One region of the Aliamphritea ceti genome, then DNA from elsewhere that is predicted to be linked to it. Evidence: predicted binding sites of a transcription regulator. Region 1 holds the regulator's gene; each other region holds the start of a gene.

Region 1 (7,162 bases):
GATGAAAGACAGTTGCTTTGCTGCCGGGGTGAATGCTGCCGGTTGTCGCTTGCTAATGCGTCAAAAACAGCAGCTTTGTAGCAGTTAAAGTTTTAGAAACAGCTTGCAGTATAAAAAAGCCGCGTCAGGTTTAGCCTGACGCGGCTTTGTTGTTTTTAGTTCTAGTGCTTCAACTTGCTGCGTTTATGTAAAACTTAGTACCAGTTTGCCACATACATGTCCGGTGGCGCTCAGTTCAAAAGCTTCATCCAGCTGATCTGGCCGGTAGCTGCCACTCATCTGCAAGTGCAGAATATCATCCGCATAAAGACCGATAATCTGTTCCAGCTGTGCGGCGCTCGGGGCAACCCGAATAGCTTCAACGTACCGGTTCTGTGCTTTGCCTGCTTCAGCGACGATGTCTTTTGTCACTGATGGCAGAGTTACCAGTCTGCCATCTGGCTTCAGACACTGGAGTGCTTCAATGCCTGTTTCGCCGCCGATACAGTCAATTATAAGATCGACGTCTTTCGCGTGTTCCGGCAGGCGTTTGTGCTGGTAATCAATGACACGGTCGACACCTAAGTCGCCAAGAAATTCGTGATTGTGCATTGAGGCAGTGCCCAGAACGTGCGCGCCTGCCCATTTAGCAAGCTGAACAGCCAGATGGCCAACGCCACCGGCGGCACCCAGAACCAGTACACACTGGCCGGATTTCAGTTCACCTTTATCGAATAACGCCTGCCATGCAGTGAGGCTGGCCGTGGCCAGACCGCCTGCTTCTTCAAGCTCGACTATATCCGGTACGCGGGCTATCTGATCTGCCGGTACGGCGATGTATTCGGCATAGCAACCTGCAGGCTCAGGGAAGCGAATCATGCCAAATACAGGGTCTGCGGCTTGCCACTGGGTGCCATTCCCATTGACGATAGTGCCGGAAAACTCCCAGCCAGGTACAAAAGGCAGGTTACCGATAAATGCGCTTGCACCACCACCAGAACAGGTTTTCCAGTCAATAGGGTTGATGCCGGCTGCTGCTGTTTTAACCAGTACTTCACCGGGCTTGAGTTCAGGTACCGGTAAGGGCTGGTACTGTAATACTTCTGGACCGCCGAACTGATGAATAACAAATGCCTGCATGATGTGCTCCTTTGGCTGCCTGAATTAAACTAACGGGATATTCCCACAATCCGTCCCATAAACCTATAGTTTAGACCAGTGACTGTCACAGGGATTCCATCGGATTTAACAGTCGGGACCAAGACCTTTGGTTAAGTTAGCCCTGCGTGTCCGTCAGATATACTCAGATGTGCAAAAATTTTAATTTATAATTTAGCTGATAAGTAGGAACGGCTAAGGACTGTGGAGGTCTGAATGTACCTGGCAATTGCTGAACAGATATTGATGCTGGCGGGCATCGTTGTGTTTCTGGTGTCACTTGGCATGTATGTCGTGCGCAGTGGCGATTTTAAATCGGTACTGGTTTTCTGGCAGGCAACGATTTCGTTTAGTAAACGTGAATTTATTATAAATCGGGCGGGTTTATCTATGATGGTAGCGGCGGTCTTGATACGCTTCTACATCTATTTCATGGCATGACCGATCTAATCAGAGGTAAATGAATGAAGGGCAATCCTTTCCGCGGTGCAGGTTACTTTATTCGCGGTGTCAGTATGTTACCGGAAAAAGGTATTCGGCAATTTGTGCTGGTGCCGTTACTGATCAATATTTTTCTGTTTGCCGGGGCTATCTGGCTGTTATTTGATCAGATGAGTGTCTGGATTGATTACTTACTGTCCACCATGCTGCCCGACTGGGCATGGCTGGATTTCCTGCGTTATTTGCTCTGGCCACTGGTGGCCGGTTCAGTGCTGGTGATTGTGTATTTCAGTTTCAGCGTAGTGGCGAATATTATCGCGGCACCTTTTAATGGGATTCTGTCAGAAAAAGTCGAGCAACGTTTACGGGGTGTGGTGGTCACCGATACTGGCTGGGCGGCGATTATTGCTATGGTGCCGCAGGCAGTTGGCCGGGAAATCTCGAAACTGATGTATTACCTGCCACGGTTTTTATTACTGCTCGTAATTGCCATGATTCCGGTGGTGGGTTTGGTTGCCCCGATACTCTGGTTCCTGTTCGGTTGCTGGATGATGGCTATTCAGTACTGTGATTACCCGATGGATAACAATAAGGTCAGCTTTACTGATATGCGTGTTGCGCTGAAACAAAAGCGTTTTACGTCGTTAGGCTTTGGTGGTCTGGTGTCACTGGGAATGATGATTCCGCTGGTTAACCTGTTAATTATGCCGGCTGCGGTTATTGGTGCGACTATCTACTGGGTTGAAGAGTATGCCGATGAGCCTTTGGGGTTACAGCAGGGCCGTTCCTCCGGTAATGATCCGCGACTAACCTAACAAGCATAAATCAAATATAAGCAGGTATTACCGATGGCAGTAAGCATCGTATTCAGACACCGTGTTCAGCAGGCATTACGCCTGACCGCTTTGGTTGCTTTAACCGCATTGGCTGGGTGCAGTTTTGCACCTAAAGAAGCCGGTATAGGTGAGGCTGTCAGCTGGCAGTCACTGGACGGTTGGCAAAAAGATCAGCAGGCCGAGGTCTGGCCAGGGCTGTTATTGCAATGTAATAAACTGCGTAAGAAATCCGCTGACTGGCAGCGTATATGTACGGCGGCGGATCAGCTTGATAACCCGAACAATCAGCAGGCACGGGTGTTCTTTGAAAAGCACTTTCAGGTGTACCGGATTAACGGTACCGAAGGCCGTAAAGATGGTCTGATTACCGGGTATTACACGCCGCTATTATATGGCAGCCTGCAAAAATCGGAGCGTTATTCATATCCTCTCTATCAGAAGCCTGCGGATATGCTGGGTATTCAGGTTAAGAGTTGTGCGGACCGTTCTGCCCGTTGTCGTGGCAGGGTAATTGGCGATCAGGTTATGCCTTATTACAGCCGTGCGGAAATTGACGGGCCTGGGCAGCCTTTGGCGGGCCAGGAGTTGCTTTGGGTTGATGATCCGAATGCGGCATTCTTTCTGCATATTCAGGGCTCAGGTGTGATTCAGCTGGATACCGGAGAGCTGGTGAGTGTTGGTTATAAAGATCAGAATGGCCATGCCTATAAGCCGATTGGCCGGGTTTTGGTTGATAACGGAGAAGTCGCCCGGGAAGATATTTCTCTGGATTCGATTAATCAGTGGTTAGAGACAAATCCACAGCGGGCCGACTGGCTGAAAAATCAAAATCCAAGTTATGTGTTCTTTTATTTGTCGGACAAGACTGAAAGTGGCCCGCGGGGTTCTCTGAATGTGCCGCTGACGAATGAACGCAGTGTGGCGGTTGACCGTAAAATTATACCGTTGGGCACGCCGTTATGGTTGAGCACGACACTGTTTGATAACTCTGATTATCAGCGGCTGGTGCTGGCACAGGACACCGGCGGAGCGATTAAAGGCCCGGTACGGGCTGATGTATTCTTTGGCCGGGGTGAAAGGGCAAAACGACTGGCGGGGCATATGAAGCAGTCCGGTGAGTTATTTGCGCTGTTACCTAAGCCGCGATAGTCAGACGTTAGCTGTCCAGTTTTGAGCATAAAAAAACCTGTCATCGGACAGGTTTTTTTATGCGCTGGATTAGCGGTTTTAGTCGTCGTCCAGCTCGTCTATTTCTTCAGCAACCGTATGTTTAACCTGATTGATAAGCTCTTTAGGGAAATGACAACTAAACGTACTGCCTTTACCCAGTGTACTCTTAATTGCCAGCTTGCCACCGTGACGGTTGAGTACGTGTTTAACGATTGCCAGACCAAGTCCCGTGCCGCCGCTATCTGATGAACGGCTTTCATCTACCCGGTAGAAGCGCTCGGACAATCGGTCGATATGAATGCTGTCGATTCCCGGTCCGTTATCTTTAACTGCAAAGTGGGCGCCATTTTTATCGACCCACCAGCGAATCGTAATATTGCCATCTGCCGGTGTATAACGAACGGCGTTAAATACCAGATTCGAGAAAGCACTGTAAATCTCTGATTCCTGCCCCAGCAGATTATGGTCAGGATCAACTTCCAGCTTAATGGTCTGATTTTTATCTTTGCCAAGGCTACGGGCATCGTCAGCGATTTTGTTAATTATTGACTGTATAGGTAACGGCAGCTCGTCAGAGATGTGTGGGCTGGCTTCCAGGCGGGATAGCAATAACAGGCCTGATACCAGATTCTCCATCCGTTTAGACTGCTTGGCCATCTGGTTCAGACCACGTCGCAGAGGTGCCGGCAGATCCTGATCGAGATAGGTTTCGAGATAACCGCGGATAACCGTTAAAGGGGTCCGCAGTTCGTGGGATGCGTTTGCCACAAAGTCCTGCCGGGTTTGTTCCAGCTGGTTAATACGGGTGATATCCCGGGCGACCAGGATCCGGTCGCCGAATCCGAATTTGGTCAGTTGGTACTCGAGCGCAACCTGATCGTCGATTGGTGACGATAACTGCAGTGGCTCTTCGTAGTTTTCTTTGCGGTAATAACGGATAAAACGGGGGTCTCGTAGCAAGTTCATGACTGAACGGCCACGGTCTGTTTGTACCTTAAGGCCCAGCAAACGGTCTGCTGAACGGTTCCACCATTCCAGGTTGTTATCCCTGTCGATGATGACAATACCGTCTCCCAGTGCCGCTGAGGACTGCTGAAAGCGGGTTATGATGTTACGCAGTGACTGATTGCGGGACTGATTACGTTTCTGCTCCCGGGCCATTTCGTCAAACAGCTCACCCCAGTGGCCGTTGCTTTCCGGTACATCAGAACGGTCACCTTTTGTCAGCCATTCTTGCAGGCGGGCGAATTCTTTAACCTGTACCAGCCCCCAGCCGAACAACAGAATCGCGACTGTCCAGCCCGGATAACCAATCACCAGACCGAGCACTACGCCGATCAGGGTGGTTAAAAATAAACTGCCAGAGATTGAATGGTTACTGTTGTACATTCTACCGAACCTAAATGGTGCCTGTGGGCAGCTTAGCGTGGATACTTTGGCTTAAGCAACTTGCGATGAGAATCTGTAACCGGTGCCGCGCACGGTTTGGATCAGGTACTCATGACGGTCGCCCAGAGCTTTACGTAGCCGACGGATATGTACATCGACGGTACGTTCCTCTACGTAAACATTGCCACCCCAGACCATATCCAACAGCTGGCTGCGCGAATAAGCGCGGTCCTGATGGGTCATGAAAAACTGTAACAGGCGGAATTCGGTAGGGCCGAGTTCAAGAGGTTTCAGTTCAGAGCTTACCCGGTGAGAAACAGGGTCGAGTGTCAGGCTGTCGACAGTGATAGGCTCTTCGATGCCTTTTGGCGTTGCACGGCGCAGTACTGTTTTCAGACGTGCAACCAGTTCACGGGGTGAGAAAGGCTTAGTAATGTAATCATCAATACCGGATTCAAGACCTTTAATCTTGTGATCCTCGTCGCCTTTGGCGGTTAGCATGATAATAGGAATATCGGCTGTTACTTCATCTTTGCGCAACCGGCGGGCAAATTCTACACCGCTGATGCCTGGCATCATCCAGTCCAGCAGAACCATATCTGGCTTATCATCCAGAACGATGCTGTGGGCAGCCTGAGCGGATTCCGCTTCAATGCATTCGTAGCCGGCCATTTCTAATGCAACCGCTATCATTTCCCGGATAGGGGCTTCATCATCGACGATCAGTATTCGCTTATTGGATGACATGCTCGATCACCTTATTCGTTTTGACATTTCTTTAGACGAGCATATTAGATTATTAAACTGTTACAGAAATATGACAAATACAGCTTTATGTCACTGTTATTATTAGACTGTTAGCCAATAGTCTAGTGCGATGCCGATAAAGAGTGCCATGCCGGCATAGTGATTGTTTAAAAAAGCCTGAAAACATTTATCCCGCTGGCGGTGTCTGATGAGCCATTGTTGCCAGATAAAACAACCTGTCATGACCAGCAAACTCAGGAAGTAGTATTTACCCATCTCTAATTGCTGGCCCAGCAAAATAAAGGTTAGCAGGGTCAATACCTGCAGAATGCCGACAATAAATTTGTCGGCATCACCGAACAGAATAGCAGTGGATTTCACGCCTATCTTCAAATCATCGTCCCGGTCTACCATGGCATATTTAGTATCGTAGGCGGTTGTCCAGAGCACAGTAGCGGTGTAAATCAGCCAGGCATAAGGTGGAACAGTCTCGCTGGTGGCGCTGAACGCCATAGGGACTGCCCAGGCAAAAGCCATACCCAGCACAATTTGTGGCAGGTGAGTATAGCGTTTCATAAAGGGATACAGGGCGGCTAGAAAAGCGCCGCCGAAAGATAGCAGTATGGTTTGAGTATTGGTAAACAGGACTAATACAAAGGCCAGGCCAATAAGCACAAAGAACAGCGCTAAGGCTTCTTTAGCGGTGGCTCTGCCAGCAGGAATCGGCCGTAGGGCGGTACGTTTTACGTGGCCATCAATTTTCCGGTCAGCAAAATCATTAATCACACAGCCTGCCGAGCGCATCAGGAATGTACCCAGGCAAAAAATTACCAGTAGATGCAGGCTTGGTACACCTTCAGCGGCAATCCACAGTGCCCAGAGTGCCGGCCATAAGAGCAGATAAGTGCCAATCGGTTTTTCGACCCGCATAAGTTGGCCGTAGGCATTGAGGCGGTCTTTGCTGAAAAACTGTTTGCTCATAACGCTTAGGCCTGTGGATTTGTATTTTGTGCTTCAAGTAGCGCTGGCAGGAATACTTCGGATACCAGTAGCGGCTTATTACTCAGATAAAACAGGGAGCGGCGTGCCCAGGTTGAGTCGCCATCCTGAATTTTGAGCCGGCTGACTTTTAAAGGGCCCCGTTGCATTGTCGGATCCCGGAACAGAATTGTGCCCAGTGAACGGCTACCAATAAAATTGAGTTCCCGTTGTTTGCCGGTAAGAGTGGTTGCCGGTATGACAGAGCGGGCAAATACCCATGGCTGACCATTACCGATTAACTGGACTTCCCGAATAATAGCTAGCTGGCGTGGCCGCATACCAAGTGCTTTAGCTTCTGAGCGGGTGGGGTGATACCAGCCCTGGCGGATAACTTCTACCCGGAAATCGCCCTGGCTGAGACTGACCAGCCGCTGAGTCAGCGAACCCGGATCCAGCAACCA
Region 2 (7,162 bases), 1.2 Mb from region 1:
TGTCGGATGCCACGTCTATAAAACTAGGCCAGGAATATTTCGAATCTCTGGTTGAATACCTTAGCGGTGTTCTAAACGTGGATATCGTTTTAATCGGAGAGCTTGTTGAAGGCAACACCGCGATTCAGACCAAAGCGGTGTTTGCCAACGGTAAAAGTACTGAAAATATCGTTTATCAGCTAGCCGGAACCCCCTGTGAAACAGTGGTCTGTAATGATGCTTGCGTGATCAGCAAAGATGCCCAACAGACGTTTCCTGAAGACCTGTTACTGCAGGACATGAATGTTGAAGGCTATGTAGGGGTGCCGCTTTTTTCGCTTGAAGGGGCTCCTTTTGGGCTGATCATCGCGCTGAACAGCCTGCCGATTAAGAATGAAGACTTCATACTCACATATTTTGATCTGGTTGCAGGCCGTATCGCTGCTGAGTATGAACGTCTGCGCATAATGAAGTTATTAACAGACCAGGAAAAGAAGTTTCGGGACATTGCCCACTGTTCATCTGACATCATCTGGGAAGTTAATGAACACCTCGAATACAGTTTTTCATCAACAATTCCTGATGGCATTTTAGGCTATCGACCTGAAGAGCTAATCGGAAAAAAACCGTTCGATTTCATGCCAGAAAAAGAATCCGAAAGGGTGCAGGTGCTGTTTCAGCCTGTATGGAATAACCGGGAGAAGTTTTCAGCGTTAGAAAATCTGAGTATCCATAAAGATGGAACTCTTGTGTATCTGGAAACCAGTGGCGTCCCCATATTTGATGCCAAGGGAGAGTTTCGGGGATACCGGGGACTCGATCGCAATATTACCGAACGTAAAGAGAAAGAGCGTGAGTTGCAATTGGCAGCGACGGTTCTCGAGACTGCCACCGAAGCTGTCATGGTGACGAATGTCGACAGAAAAATAATCAAGGTAAATAAAGCTTTCACCGAGATTACTGGTTACGCAAGGGATGAGGTTCTGGGGAAAAGCCCGGCACTGCTAACCTCAGGTCATCATGACGGGGCTTTTTATGCAGAAATGTTCAAGACGCTTGAGCTGGTTGGTAAATGGGAAAGTGAAATCTGGAACAAAAAGAAAAATGGCACTGTTTATCCGCAATGGCTGTCAGTTTCTGCAATGTATGATGATCAGGGTGGCTTAAGTGGCTATGTTGCTGTATTCAGTGATATCACCAAGCGCAAAGAATACGAAGAAAAAATAGAATACCAGGCAAACTATGATGCGCTTACCGGCCTGGCGAACAGACATTTATTAAAGGATCGGTTTGCCAGCGCTATTTATCGGTCTGACAGAAATAACAGTCAGGTATCGCTATTGTTTATTGACCTCGATCGCTTTAAACAGGTGAATGATAGCTTTGGTCATACTTTTGGTGACCGGTTACTGAAACAGGTTGCCAAGCGGTTAAATGGACATGTCAGGCAGTCAGATACTGTGGCGAGGCTTGGGGGAGATGAGTTTGCGGTGATCTTTCCTGACTTGCCCGGCACCCATCATATGGAAGACACGATCAGAACCATACTGAGTACCCTTGCTCAGCCGTATCACATTGATAGCAGTGATGTTTATCTTTCTGCCAGCATTGGTGTAACGGTTTATCCTGAAGACGGTAATACAATTGAAGAGCTGTTGAGAAATGCTGACAGTGCAATGTATAAAGCCAAAAATCGTGGCCGAAATACGTTTCAGTATTACTCCGCAGACATGCACCTGGAAGCTCAGCAGCGGATTCAGCTTGAAAATGCTTTGCGTCAGGCAATATTACAGCAAGAGTTTGTTTTACATTACCAGCCAATTATTGATGCACGTACCAGCCGAATAGTCGGGGCTGAGGCGCTTATACGCTGGCAACGTCCTGATGTTGGATTAGTGTACCCTGCAGAGTTTATTGAACTGGCAGAAGAGTGTGGATTAATTTCGACTATAGGAGAATGGGTGTTGCAGGAAGCATGTAGGCAAGTGGCCGAAATGCTGGGAGGCTGTGCGGATGACTTTTTTGTGTCCGTTAATGTCTCATGTTATCAGTTCCAAAAAACCGACGTACCTGAACTGGTTCGCAATACCTTAAAAGCCAGCGGGCTTCAGCCACACAGACTTGTTCTCGAAATCACAGAAAGCATTATGCTGAATGATGATTGTCAGATCTTAGAGCAGTTTGAATCATTAAGAGGCATAGGTGTAGGCATTTCGATTGATGATTTCGGCACAGGTTATTCGTCTTTGAGTTATCTGCATAAGTACCCGATTACTACCCTTAAAATTGACCGCTCCTTCGTCAGTGAACTTACCTCAAATACTCAAAGTCATGCACTGGTAACGGCTATTCTGGCGATGTCTGAAAGCCTGGGGCTTAAGGTAATTGCTGAAGGAATAGAGGAAGAAACGCAGGCGAGTATTCTTTCACAGCAAGGATGTCTGTTTTTTCAGGGCTTCTTATACAGCAAGCCTTTGGCCTTTGATGTGTTCAGGCAGATGGTAGCCGCACCACAAAATGAACCTCTGCAGTAGCTGATTTTTTCGCTTATCCGAGATGGGATTTTTAAAGTTTGTAAGGTTCTTCTTATCAGGAAGTTATAAAGAACTATTCGCGTGGTTAACTGTGATTTCATAGTTAGCTATGTCCCTGGCAATATCATTTTTCACGTTCTGTTCCTGATAGGGTTTGTTGCTGGCAAAGCCGTTATTTCTTGCTGAATCGTTATTTTTTACTTCCTGTGTAAAAGCATTACTTTCCTTAAACATTCCCCTGAGCTTTTCTACATCGACAGAGTTGTCATTACGTTGTAATATTTCGATCATATAATCTGGTATATACCAGATTGGTTTGTAGTTTTTCTGCTTTCAATCTAGATGAGAATTTAAGCCATGGCGTTACGCATTTTTGACCTGGACGAAACCATAACCTGTTGCGATACCTCGTCGCTGTTTTGTGAATATCTGAAGGAAACCGGTCTGGTAACGGATCCTGGTTTTGTTGCGGAAGAGCAACGGCTGATGGATGAGTACGCACGGGGATCTATGTCGGTGGTGGAATATATCCGGTTTCAGATGAAACCTCTGGCAGATATGAATGTAGCGGATATCGATCATCTGACAGAGCGCTTTGTTGCTGATGTGATCGTGCCGAAGATTTATCCGCAGGCAAAAGTATTACTGAGCGAGTTACGCAGTGCAGGACACCGGGTAGTGATCGTTTCGGCAACGGCAACCTTTATTGTGCGGGCAGTAGGGAAACAGCTTGGAGTTGATGAAGTGCTGGCGATTGATCTTTGTGTTGATGGCGATGACTGCTATACCGGCGAGATTGATGGTGTGCCAACTTATAAAGAAGGCAAGGTAACCCGGCTAAATGCATGGTTGGAGGCGGAGCAGGAATCTTTGAAAGGCGCAGCATTTTACAGCGATTCAATGAATGACCTGCCATTGCTGGAAGTGGTTGAGCAGCCGGTGGCGACTAACCCTGATCCGCGCCTGGCGGTGATCGCCCGAGAGCGTAACTGGGCACAGCTTAACTGGACAATTTAAGCGGCGGTCAGGTTATATCTGCCCGCCATTAGAAAACAGTGCTGCTCTTGTGAACTGAGCAGCCTGATAAAAATGACGGGTAGACTTATGCATCCTATTGTTAAACAAATTACTGATTTGTTTGAAGCTGAAGGTAATCAGACCTACGGCGAAGATATTACACAAACCGAGCATGCTGTTCAGTGTGCTGAACTGGCTGTGCGTGCCGGCGAGTCTGATGCGCTTGTAACGGCAGCGTTGCTTCATGACATCGGACATTTACTTGCGACAACAGATCTTGCTTACGGCAATTATAAGCACGACGCCGTAGGTGCCGGGTTTCTGGCCGAGTACTTTTCTCCAGCGGTCACGGAGCCTATTCGTTTACATGCGCAGGCAAAACGTTATCTGTGTTCTGTTGAAAAGGGCTATTTGGAAGGGCTGTCCGCAGCGTCTCTTGATTCGCTGCACCATCAGGGTGGTTTGATGAGCCCGGAAGAATGTGATGCTTTTCTGGCCGAAACCTATGTTGAGTCGGCGATTAAGCTGCGTCGCTGGGATGATGAAGGCAAAATCCAGGAGCTGAGTATGCAGCCTTTTCGGCATTATTTGCCGCAATTGCAGGCCAGTACTCAGCCATTGGAAGAGGGAGCTTAGTCATGCCTGAATTTAATAAAGACAGCTTCATGCGTCAGGGCTATATTGTTTTAGATCAGGGGCTGAGCAAAGCAGATATGCAGATGCTCGAGGCAGCCAGTGCTGATTTATACCGCCACTCAGACTATCTGCTTGAGCAGTTACAGGCCAGCGGTGAAAGCCTGAATGATTTTTATCAGAAGAATCTGCAGGAACTGATCGTTGTACCGGAGATAGACGACGGGTTAAAAGTTTGCCGCTACGAATACATTAAAGGCTTCAATACAGTGATCCGTGAACAGCTGGTACCTAAGCTGCAAACATTCATTAAAACGCTGACCGGCGATGACTTCGTACTTTTTAAAGATAAATGTAATGCTAAAAATCCGGGTGGCGGGGCATTTGAACCACATCAGGATGTCATTGCTTATAATCATCTTAAGCCTAATTTTCATGTGACTGTGGCCATTTTTCTGGATGAAGCAACGCTGGAAAACGGTTGTCTGTTCTTCCCGGAGAATTATCGCCGTGATCTGAAAGGGCATGACTATGAATTACAGACCACACCGAATGGTCAGCTACCGATACTGCCAAGTTATGACGGTGGTAGCAGCCATGGTGCTATCCAACAGGAAGTGGTCGACCGGATTAAGTGGCAGCCGATTGTAGCAAAGCCGGGAGATGTGGTTATTTTTGATTCTTATGTGCCGCATTATTCAGAAAAGAATGGTTCCGATAAATCCCGCCGGGCTATGTTCTATACTTTTAACTCTTTGCATTTCGGTGATTTCTACGATGACTACTACGATATGAAACACCGGGAATTTGATAACCCAAGTTTTCATGTGGCGACGCCTACCGCACACAGTAAATCTACTGTGTAGCAGCTTCAGAAAGAATACTAACGGGATGCTTTGCATCCCGTTTTTTGTGGGCGCTACAAATTAACTGCAGAAGTATTGCGGCGTTCCAGCCTGATGTTCACTGAGAGTAATTGTAAAAAATACGTTATCTGACTGTCACTTTTCTGTCATCAAAGCGGCTGATAATAATTTGGTATAGACCAGGTGGAGCAGCGTGCTCTGCTGACGCTGAAAAATAACAACGGCTTAGCCGTTACTTCTATGCTGAATGAGGACTTCGAGATGAAACTGATCGCAAAAGCGCGTTTATTGGCGGTTGCATTGGGAATGGGGGCTGCACTGCAGGCTCAGGCACAAACTGACCTGACTGTTTATACGGCGTTAGAAGCCGATCAGTTGAAAACCTATGCGAAGGCTTTTGAGAAGCAGAATGCTGATGTGAAGATCCGTTGGGTACGTGATTCAACCGGTATCATTACAGCGCGCTTGCTGGCCGAGAAAGAAAATCCTCAGGCGGATGTAGTGCTGGGTCTTGCTGCTACCAGTTTGCTGGTACTGAAAGACCAGGGAATGCTGCAGAGTTATAAGCCTGCAGGTGTTGAGCAACTGAGTAAAAAGTTTGTTGATAATGATGCAACACCTTCATGGGTGGGGATGGATGCCTGGGTTGCGTCTATTTGTTACAACACCATTGAAGCAGAAAAACTCAACCTGCCTAAGCCGACAAGTTGGCAGGATCTGACACGTCCTGAATACAAAGGCCATGTCATTATGCCTAACCCTAATTCTTCCGGTACTGGCTTCCTGGATGTATCCAGCTGGTTGCAGAGCTTTGGTGAAGAGCAAGGCTGGGCGTTCATGGATAAGCTGCACACTAACGTAGACCGTTACACACACTCAGGTTCTAAGCCTTGTAAGCTGGCAGCTGCGGGTGAAACAGCTGTGGGTATTTCTTTTGCTTACCGTGGTGCCAAGCTAGTCACAAAAGGCGCGCCGATCGAAGTGATTTTCCCATCTGAAGGTCTGGGTTGGGATATGGAAGCGGCAGCAATTGTGAAAGGTACTGACAAGCTGCAAGCTGCTAAGACTCTGATGGATTGGGCTGTAACCCGTCCGGCTAACGAGCTGTACAACGAAAGTTATGCAGTTGTGGCTATGCCTGGTGTTGCCAAGCCAATTAAAAACTACCCGGTTGATATCGCCGATCGCATGATCAATAACGATTTCCAGTGGTCTGCTGTAAACCGCTCACGCATCCTGAAAGAGTGGCAGAAGCGTTACGACAGCAAGAGCGAACCTAAGAAGTAATTACACTTCGCACTGAAAAGCGGCAGGTCTTTTTGACTGCCGTTTTGTCGTATTAAAGAGCCGTTTTAAAGAGTCGGCTTCCGAAACCGTATTCATAAATTCTATTCAGAATCAGCAATGCCGTTGATAACAGGATGTTTCAAAGCGGCATATGATGGAGTGAGACAGATGTCTGCTGCCCCGTATTTAAATATTCATCAACTGGAAAAACGTTTTGGCGAGTTTGTCGCACTGCAGGATATATCCCTGCAGGTCAAAGAGGGTGAGTTTGTTTGCTTTCTGGGGCCGTCCGGTTGCGGTAAAACAACTCTGCTACGGACAATTGCTGGTCTTGAGCAGGCGCAGCAGGGAAATATTGTTCAAGCAGGAAAAGACATCACTCAATTGCCACCACAGCAGCGTGATTTTGGTATTGTTTTCCAGTCTTATGCGTTATTTCCGAACCTGACAGTGACAGAAAATATTGCTTACGGCCTGGTAAATAACAAACTGAGCCGCCAGGACCGTACGGCCCGGGTGAACGATTTACTGGCACAGATTGACTTACCAGGCATAGGTGAGAAGTTTCCGGGACAGCTTTCAGGTGGCCAGCAGCAGCGTGTTGCACTGGCCCGTGCACTGGCAATTCAGCCTGGTCTGCTTTTATTAGATGAGCCTTTATCTGCACTGGATGCACGGGTACGCTTGCATTTACGTAAAGAAATTTGTGAGTTACAGCGTTCGCTGGGGATTACTACCATCATGGTCACCCATGATCAGGATGAAGCCCTGACAATGGCTGACCGCATTGTGGTGATGGATCACGGCACAATTGCTCAGGTTGGTACACCGGAAGAAATTTATCGT
Region 3 (7,162 bases), 590 kb from region 1:
TGCTTACTGACTTCCTGGTTAACGCTCACTGGAAGTAAAAATGCTACCTGTCGGGCTGCAGATGGCAAGCCGTAGGCAACTCCCCACCAGACGAATAAAGCGACACAGATGACTGAGGCAAACGCATAGCGGTAGCTGTTTTCCAGTTGGTGAATCCAGCTGAGCCGGTTGTCACCTGCAAAGCGGTTAATTAACTCATCAACCGGATCATTTTCTCTGGTTTCGAACCGTAAACCGTTAGGTAAATCCAGATATCTCGATGTGCTGCCAATACGGGGGCTGATAGTTAATTCCGACCAGTGGCAGCCCCGCACACTCAGTTCAGGGCATTCGATAAAAATGTCCCCAAGAGTATCTATCGACAGCTCTGCCGGATGGCTCTTTGAGGTATGACCATCAAAGAGCCTGCCTGAAAGTTGCATCAGATGCCAAACTCCAGATCCATGACATCGCCGAGTTCTTCGCCCAGAGCGTTTTGTTTATCAGAAGCTCCACGGGTGAATTCTTCCAGATCGCCAGTCGCGATAAACTGCGTACATTCAGCTTTGTAGCGGGCCATACGAATGTGTGTCCAGGGAATGAGTAAGCCAAGACTTATCATGATTGCCAGTGTATTCGTGAGTAACAGCCATAGAAGCTTACGGGCTTTGAGTGAGCTTTCAAAGCTGTGTTCATCCAGCTTGGTACTGTTCATCGTGGCGTTGATAACACGTGAGTGTACATATACATATACGGCGTAATAAACAGGCAATAATGCCATACCTATAAATGGTGCTATCGGGTCGTTTTCAATGTTATTTATCACACCGCTGTTGAATATGTAGCCGAGGAACCCTGCCAAGGCAGCAATGATCACAACAGCGCCGATGAAGCAGGCGAAATATATTGGCTTGGCACTGAGGTTACTTTTGAAGCGGGTTTTACCGTAGCTGCTGTTATCTATATACCAGCGATTCTGAATCGCCATTATCAACGGATAAACCAGGTAAAGAGTGAATGCGCTGAGTAACGGGAACAATAGATAATTACAGAATGCCTGACCGTAAGTACCATGAAAGTTAAAGCTGAGATTACGGTAGCGGGTGTTTACAGCCCGGAATTTCAGCGACCGGCAGATAAGCCAGGGCAGAATAATCAGGAAAGCAATGATGAATACTGGTGTGATCAGCGGGAAAAATGTTGTACTGACGGAATAGATAATGATCACGAACACAGCCAGTAAACGGCCCTTAAGGATTGTTATTGGCTTGGCTGTATATTCGAAACTGCTGCCTGCCAGCGTCGTATTACCATAGAAATACTGATGGGTACGTACTTTAGCCCAGGCGGAATATATACCCAGCGTCAGAATTGTTAGGCAAATGTTAACGATCCATATTTTAAAGAATTCACCGCTTTTGCCATGAAATTCAAACGGATGTACCGTCGGGTGTTGGGGAAGGTTTTGAGACATGGGGAACGTTCCTTGTGGTGCGCCGACGTCCTCGTCAGCGCTGTTTTTAATACATTGTATAGCTCGTCAGTCTAGACGAGCTGTTTTGCAAATACCTTAGAGTTACGTTGGAAGTTGTATAAAGCCTGCTTTTCTCCAGGCAGGTCCTGAATATTCATCTGGACGAACCCCCGTTCCAAAAACCAGTGAGCGGTACGGGTAGTAAGTACAAATAGGCGCTCAAGTTTTTGTGCGCGAGCGGCCTGTTCAACGCCTTCTAAAAGCTTTTCGCCGCGGTTACCGCCCCGGTAGTCTGCTGCTATAGCCACGCAAGCTAACTCGCCGGTTTGTTCTTCCGAGAAAGGGTACAACGCCGCACAGCCAATGATTGCACCGTCGAGATCAATAACGGTAAAGCGGTCAATTTCTGCTTCAAGACGTTCACGGGAACGACGGACCAGCACTCCGGCTTCTTCCATTGGCTGAATCAGTTCCAGTATACCGCCAACATCTTCAATGTTTGCCGGGCGAACCTGTTCATAGGACTCTTCGATGACCATAGTGCCGGTGCCGTTTCGGCTGAACAGTTCGGTGATCAGTGCGCCATCTTCTTTGTAGCTGATCAGATGGCCCCGGGAAACACCCTGTTTACATGCCTGGGCTGCAGCAGCCAGATGACGGGAAATATCCGAAGATGTTTCGGATGGATCTGTAAGCCGCGCCCGGTACTGATTCACCAGACGCTCAGCGGTATCAGCCAACAGCTCTGAACGCAATTGGTCTTTACTGTCGGTCACGCCGTTGTCAGCGCCAAAGAGTATCAGTTTGTCTGCTTTGACGGCGATAGCTGTCTGGGTAGCGACATCTTCCACAGCCAGATTGAAAATTTCGCCGGTAGGTGAGTAGCCTAGGTGTGATAACAACACGATATGGTTGTTTTGCAGCTGGTAACGGATAGCTTCTTGATCGATACGGCGAACTTCACCGGTGTTACACAGATCCACACCTTCATAAATACCAGCAGGTTTTGCTGTGACGAAGTTACCGCCGCAGACTCGCATCTGTGCGCCGTGCATGGGAGAGTTTGCCACCCCCATGGACAACTTCGCTTCAATTTCAGCTCGTAAATAACCAACTGCTTCAATAACGCATTTTAGTACCGCAGCATCAGTAATACGCAGATCATGATGAATGCGGGTGTCTATTTGCTGTTCTTGTAAGCGTTGCTGTAATTGTGGTCGGGATCCGTGAACCAGAATCAGTTTAACTCCCAGGCTGTTAAGCAGGGCGATGTCGTGAACAATGTTCGCGAAGTTGTCATCCGCCAAAGCGTCGCCCGGCAACATCAATACAAAGGTTTTACCCCGATGTGCATTGATGTATGGGGAACTGTGGCGGAACCAGTTCAGATATTGGGTCAGGTCGTCGATCACAATGATAAATCAGTCAGTTAGCAGGTTATGTGTGTAAGGCTAAGTGTTCTGTGGATAAAAGCAAGATTCAGAGGCAATACTTGCCAATTAACTGCCGCAAAATGTCCACTGTTGGCCGAATTTGATCCATTGCCAGGTATTCATCCGGTTGGTGAGCCTGATCAATTGAGCCTGGTCCCATGATGATAGTATCCATGCCCAGCGACTGTAAAAACGGCGCTTCAGTGCCAAAAGCGACTGTTGTAGCAGAGTGGCCTGTTAGTTGTTCAGCACAGCGTACCAGTTCAGATTGTTTGTCGTTCTGAAAGGGTAATATTTCAGGAAACAGGCGATGGTTATTGATGCTGACACCAAAGCGTTCAGCGACCGGCTGCAGGCGCAGATCAATTGCCTCGCGAAGATTGTCTATATTCATGCCCGGAAGTGGCCGCAGATCGTATTCAAGATCACAGCTACCGCAAATACGGTTTGGATTATCACCACCATGTATACAGCCCAGATTTAGCGTTGGAACTGTGACCTGAAAAGCGCTGTTCTGATAATTCTGCTGCAGTTCCTGGCGAAAGCTAATGAGCTCACCCAGTACGGAATGCATTGCTTCTAATGCATTATTACCCAGGCTGGGATCCGAAGAATGACCCGCTTTACCTGTGATTTTAATACCTTCCATCATCATGCCTTTATGCATGTGAATCGGCTTTAGCCCTGTAGGTTCGCCTATGACAGCGTAGCGTGCTTTTGGATAACCGGCTTCAGCCAGTGCCCGGGCACCGTCCATTGAGCTTTCTTCATCAGCGGTGGCTAAAATGATCAGAGGCTGCTGTAAAGGTGTGTCAGCATAGGCTTTGGCCGCTTCAATAGCGATAGCAATAAAGCCTTTCATGTCACAGCTACCGAGACCGTAGAAACGGTTGTCTTTTTCAGTCAGTTTGAAAGGATCTGAATTCCAGTGTTCTGCGTTGTAAGGCACGGTATCAGTATGGCCTGACAGAACCAGTCCGCCCGGGCCGCTGCCCAGTGTCGCGATCAGGTTTGCCTTACCTTCATGATTTGCCAGCGGCATGATTTCAGTGCTGAAACCAAGCTCACTGAGCCAAGCTTCAAGCTTGTGAATCACCCCAAGGTTGCTTTGATCAAGATGCGGCGCGGTACAGCTGACGGAGGGTGTGCCAATTAACTCGGTGAGCATAGTAAGCAGTGATGGCACAGTGGACATAGCAACTCCGTCGCAGAGGAAATAAGAACCAGTATTGTGCAGGCTTTAAGGCGGAGCGTCCAGATGAGAGGATTGGATAGCTAAAAACGAAAAAAGCCGGCATACGCCGGCTTTTTAGATCAATCTGTAATATTTCTTAGCTGAACATACCTTTCAGCATGAAGAAGAACATAATCGCCAGACCCGCACCTGCCGGCAGTGTTACTACCCAGGATGCGAAGATAGTACCGATAACCCGTAAATTCAGTGCTGACAGACCACGCGCCAGGCCTACACCCAGTACTGCACCTACTAATGTGTGGGTAGTGGAAATTGGCAAGCCAGTGCCTGATGCGAATACAACGGTAGTTGCTGCTGCCAGAGTGGCTGCGAAGCCGCGGCTTGGCGTCAGTTCGGTAATATTGTTACCAACAGTTGCGATAACTTTATGGCCGTACATAACCAGACCGGCAACGATACCGCCGCCACCTAATAGCAGGATCCATACAGGCATTGCTGTTTTCTGTGCCACTTCACCGGCAGAGGAAACAACACCTACTACTGCAGCCAGAGGACCTACCGCGTTAGCAACGTCGTTAGAACCGTGGGCGAATGCCATTGCGCAGGCAGTGAACATCATCAGTACGCCAAACACTTTTTCAACGCTGGCAAAGTGATATTCTTTGTCGTCTTCTTTGTTGGCTTTGATCTTCTTCAGCATAGTGATGCCGAGTAGCATAGTAACAGCGGCTACGCCGGTTGAAATAAGGGCGCTAGTGCCGAAACTCAGGTCCAGACCAATGTGTTTCAGGCCTTTGGTGAATGTCACCATAGAGATCATGAAACCCACCAGGAAGATGTAATAAGGCACGTACTTCTTGGCGTTTTTAAATGGCTCTTCTGTATCCAGTATCAGCCTTTGTACGCTGCGGAACAGGAAGAAGGCTATTAACCCTGCGGTGACGGGTGAGACAACCCAGCTGGCAACGATTTTGCCTACTTTGCCCCAGTTAACCGCATCTACGCCTACACCTACTGCGGCGAAGCCAACAATGGCACCAACAATGGTGTGAGTAGTTGATACAGGCCAGCCAAAGGCTGTTGCAACTAATAGCCAGATACCGGCGGCTAACAAGGCCGATAACATGCCGTACACCAGCAGCTCTGGTGTTCCGGAGAGCATTGCCGGATCAATGATGCCTTTACGGATGGTTGCAGTTACTGCGCCACCTGCCAGGTAAGCACCGGCAAATTCGAAAACGATAGCGATCATGATCGCCTGTTTCAGAGTAAGTGCCTTGGAACCTACAGAGGTACCCATAGCGTTGGCTACGTCGTTCGCACCGACGCCCCAGGCCATAAAGAAGCCAAAAATACATGCCATGATGACAAGGATGTCACCGTATTCTGCGATAATGGTCATGGAAATTTCCTATCGGGAAAAAAGAGAAAACGTTACTTGGCCAGTAGCAGCTGTAAACGGCTGCCTACCTGTTGAGCTTTGTCTGCCAGATCACCTACCAGATTAATAATCTGATACATGAACATGGCATCAATTGGGTGCAGTTCTTTTTCTACCGTGAATAAAGCCGAGCGGGCCTGACGTTCCATTTCGTCTGCATTGTGTTCGAGATCATCGATCTCGTGGATCATCTGTTCCACTACGTCCACTTCATGACCGCTGAAACCAGAAGTCACCAGTTCATCCAGTCCGTTCAGCGCTTTTAGCGCCTGAGCAGAAGTTTTTAGAGATACTGCCAGATAATCTTTCATGATTGGCTGAATCGCTTCAGGAATGCTCATCTGACGTCCCAACATCAGACCTGCGATATCTTTTGCACGGTTGGCAATTTTATCTTGCATGCGCAACAGGTCCAGCAGATCAGTACGGGGTACTGGCAGGAACAGGCCGCGAGGCAATTGCTGACGAACATCCTTTTTCAGGGTATCGGCTTCATTTTCCAGACGCGCGATATTTTGCTGCAGGCGTTCAGCTTCTTTCCAGTCGTTGGCCATTACAGCATCAAAGAATGGAATCAGTTCAATGGCACAGGCATGCGCTTTGGCAATGTGTTCCTGCATCGGCTTGAATGGGGAGCTGGCAAACAGCTGAAAAATCGAGTTGTTAGTAACCATAATAGGGCTCTTTTTTATTCTCGCTCAGGGCAAAATTGGCGCGAGTATACGCGGCCTTTTAGTAGCTTTGTAGTAAAAATGACACGAAATAGTCACATCTGAGAAGGCTGAAACTGACAATTTTCAAAGGCGGTGATGTAAGTCTATGAATCTAATGATTTTTATTAGATTTTCTTAAAATGTCTATAAGGCAAAAAAAATTGTTATTCAGAAAGTTCCCGGGTTTATATGAGTATTTTTAACAGAACTGCCTGAGTATCAGTGACTTAACTCAGTAAGAGTGATGACAGAGTTAGTCAGATGCGTGGATATCAGGTAAATTGGCTCTGACCGACCGCAATACAAAAGCTGCTGTGCGACTTCATTGGTTGTACAGGAGGTTCTACAAGAGTGACGGAACATGCCTACACCGAAAATTGATACTTTACCTACCAGTCTTCAGGAGTTTGTACAGCAACGCTGGCAGCAACTGGAGGAACGCTGTTCACTGGAATTACTGGATACTGCTCAGGTTGCGGATCTGGTCACAGTGATTGTTGGTAGTGATTATGTGGTCGATCAGTTTTCCCGTCATTCTGATGTATTTACCGAGTTGCTTAGTAGCGGTGACCTTTACCGCAGATTTTCGCTGGATGATTATCAGCAGCAACTGAGCGCACGGCTTGAGCCTGTTGACACTGAAGAGCAGCTGCATAGCGTGTTACGTAAATTCCGTCAGCGGCAAATGATCCGCATTATCTGGCGGGATTTGACCCGCAGTGCCGATATGCGTGAAACCACCGGAGATTTATCCGATCTTGCAGATACCTGTATTGATTTAGCACTGGGATGGTTGCATGAAGAATGCTGTCGTCGCTGGGGAACACCATACTGTTATGCCAGTGAAGGACAGGCCGCTGAACCTCAGCAGCTGATTGTACTGGGGATGGGCAAGTTGGGCGCGCATGAGCTGAATCTGTCTTCCGA

Evidence for each region. The regulator PhoB, encoded in region 1, activates phosphate uptake and scavenging genes when phosphate is short. The targets are predictions, from matches to a motif close to TGTCATANNNNTGTCANA.
Region 2: the regulator PhoB is predicted to act here: its motif matches at 5,163-5,180, upstream of OCU49_RS17655 (putative 2-aminoethylphosphonate ABC transporter substrate-binding protein).
Region 3: the regulator PhoB is predicted to act here: its motif matches at 6,276-6,293, upstream of OCU49_RS02065 (TIGR00153 family protein).

The regions. Positions count from the first base shown of each region.
Region 1 covers NZ_AP025282.1:5,088,380-5,095,541, reverse strand. Annotated here, with positions in the region: gene OCU49_RS23130 (hypothetical protein) at 1-88, shown strand, start outside; gene OCU49_RS23125 (NADP-dependent oxidoreductase) at 184-1,119, opposite strand; gene OCU49_RS23120 (hypothetical protein) at 1,354-1,578, shown strand; gene cysZ (sulfate transporter CysZ) at 1,602-2,393, shown strand; gene mltA (murein transglycosylase A) at 2,427-3,563, shown strand; gene phoR (phosphate regulon sensor histidine kinase PhoR) at 3,642-4,973, opposite strand; gene phoB (phosphate regulon transcriptional regulator PhoB) at 5,025-5,720, opposite strand; gene ubiA (4-hydroxybenzoate octaprenyltransferase) at 5,823-6,701, opposite strand; gene OCU49_RS23090 (chorismate--pyruvate lyase family protein) at 6,707-7,162, opposite strand, start outside.
Region 2 covers NZ_AP025282.1:3,856,191-3,863,352, reverse strand. Annotated here, with positions in the region: gene OCU49_RS17680 (sensor domain-containing protein) at 1-2,513, shown strand, start outside; gene OCU49_RS17675 (hypothetical protein) at 2,577-2,804, opposite strand; gene OCU49_RS17670 (HAD family hydrolase) at 2,871-3,530, shown strand; gene OCU49_RS17665 (HD domain-containing protein) at 3,618-4,166, shown strand; gene OCU49_RS17660 (phytanoyl-CoA dioxygenase family protein) at 4,169-5,029, shown strand; gene OCU49_RS17655 (putative 2-aminoethylphosphonate ABC transporter substrate-binding protein) at 5,291-6,316, shown strand; gene OCU49_RS17650 (putative 2-aminoethylphosphonate ABC transporter ATP-binding protein) at 6,485-7,162, shown strand, end outside.
Region 3 covers NZ_AP025282.1:466,478-473,639, forward strand. Annotated here, with positions in the region: gene OCU49_RS02040 (M48 family metallopeptidase) at 1-422, opposite strand, end outside; gene OCU49_RS02045 (YjgN family protein) at 422-1,453, opposite strand; gene argA (amino-acid N-acetyltransferase) at 1,525-2,862, opposite strand; gene argE (acetylornithine deacetylase) at 2,933-4,081, opposite strand; gene OCU49_RS02060 (inorganic phosphate transporter) at 4,218-5,483, opposite strand; gene OCU49_RS02065 (TIGR00153 family protein) at 5,516-6,196, opposite strand; gene glnE (bifunctional [glutamate--ammonia ligase]-adenylyl-L-tyrosine phosphorylase/[glutamate--ammonia-ligase] adenylyltransferase) at 6,597-7,162, shown strand, end outside.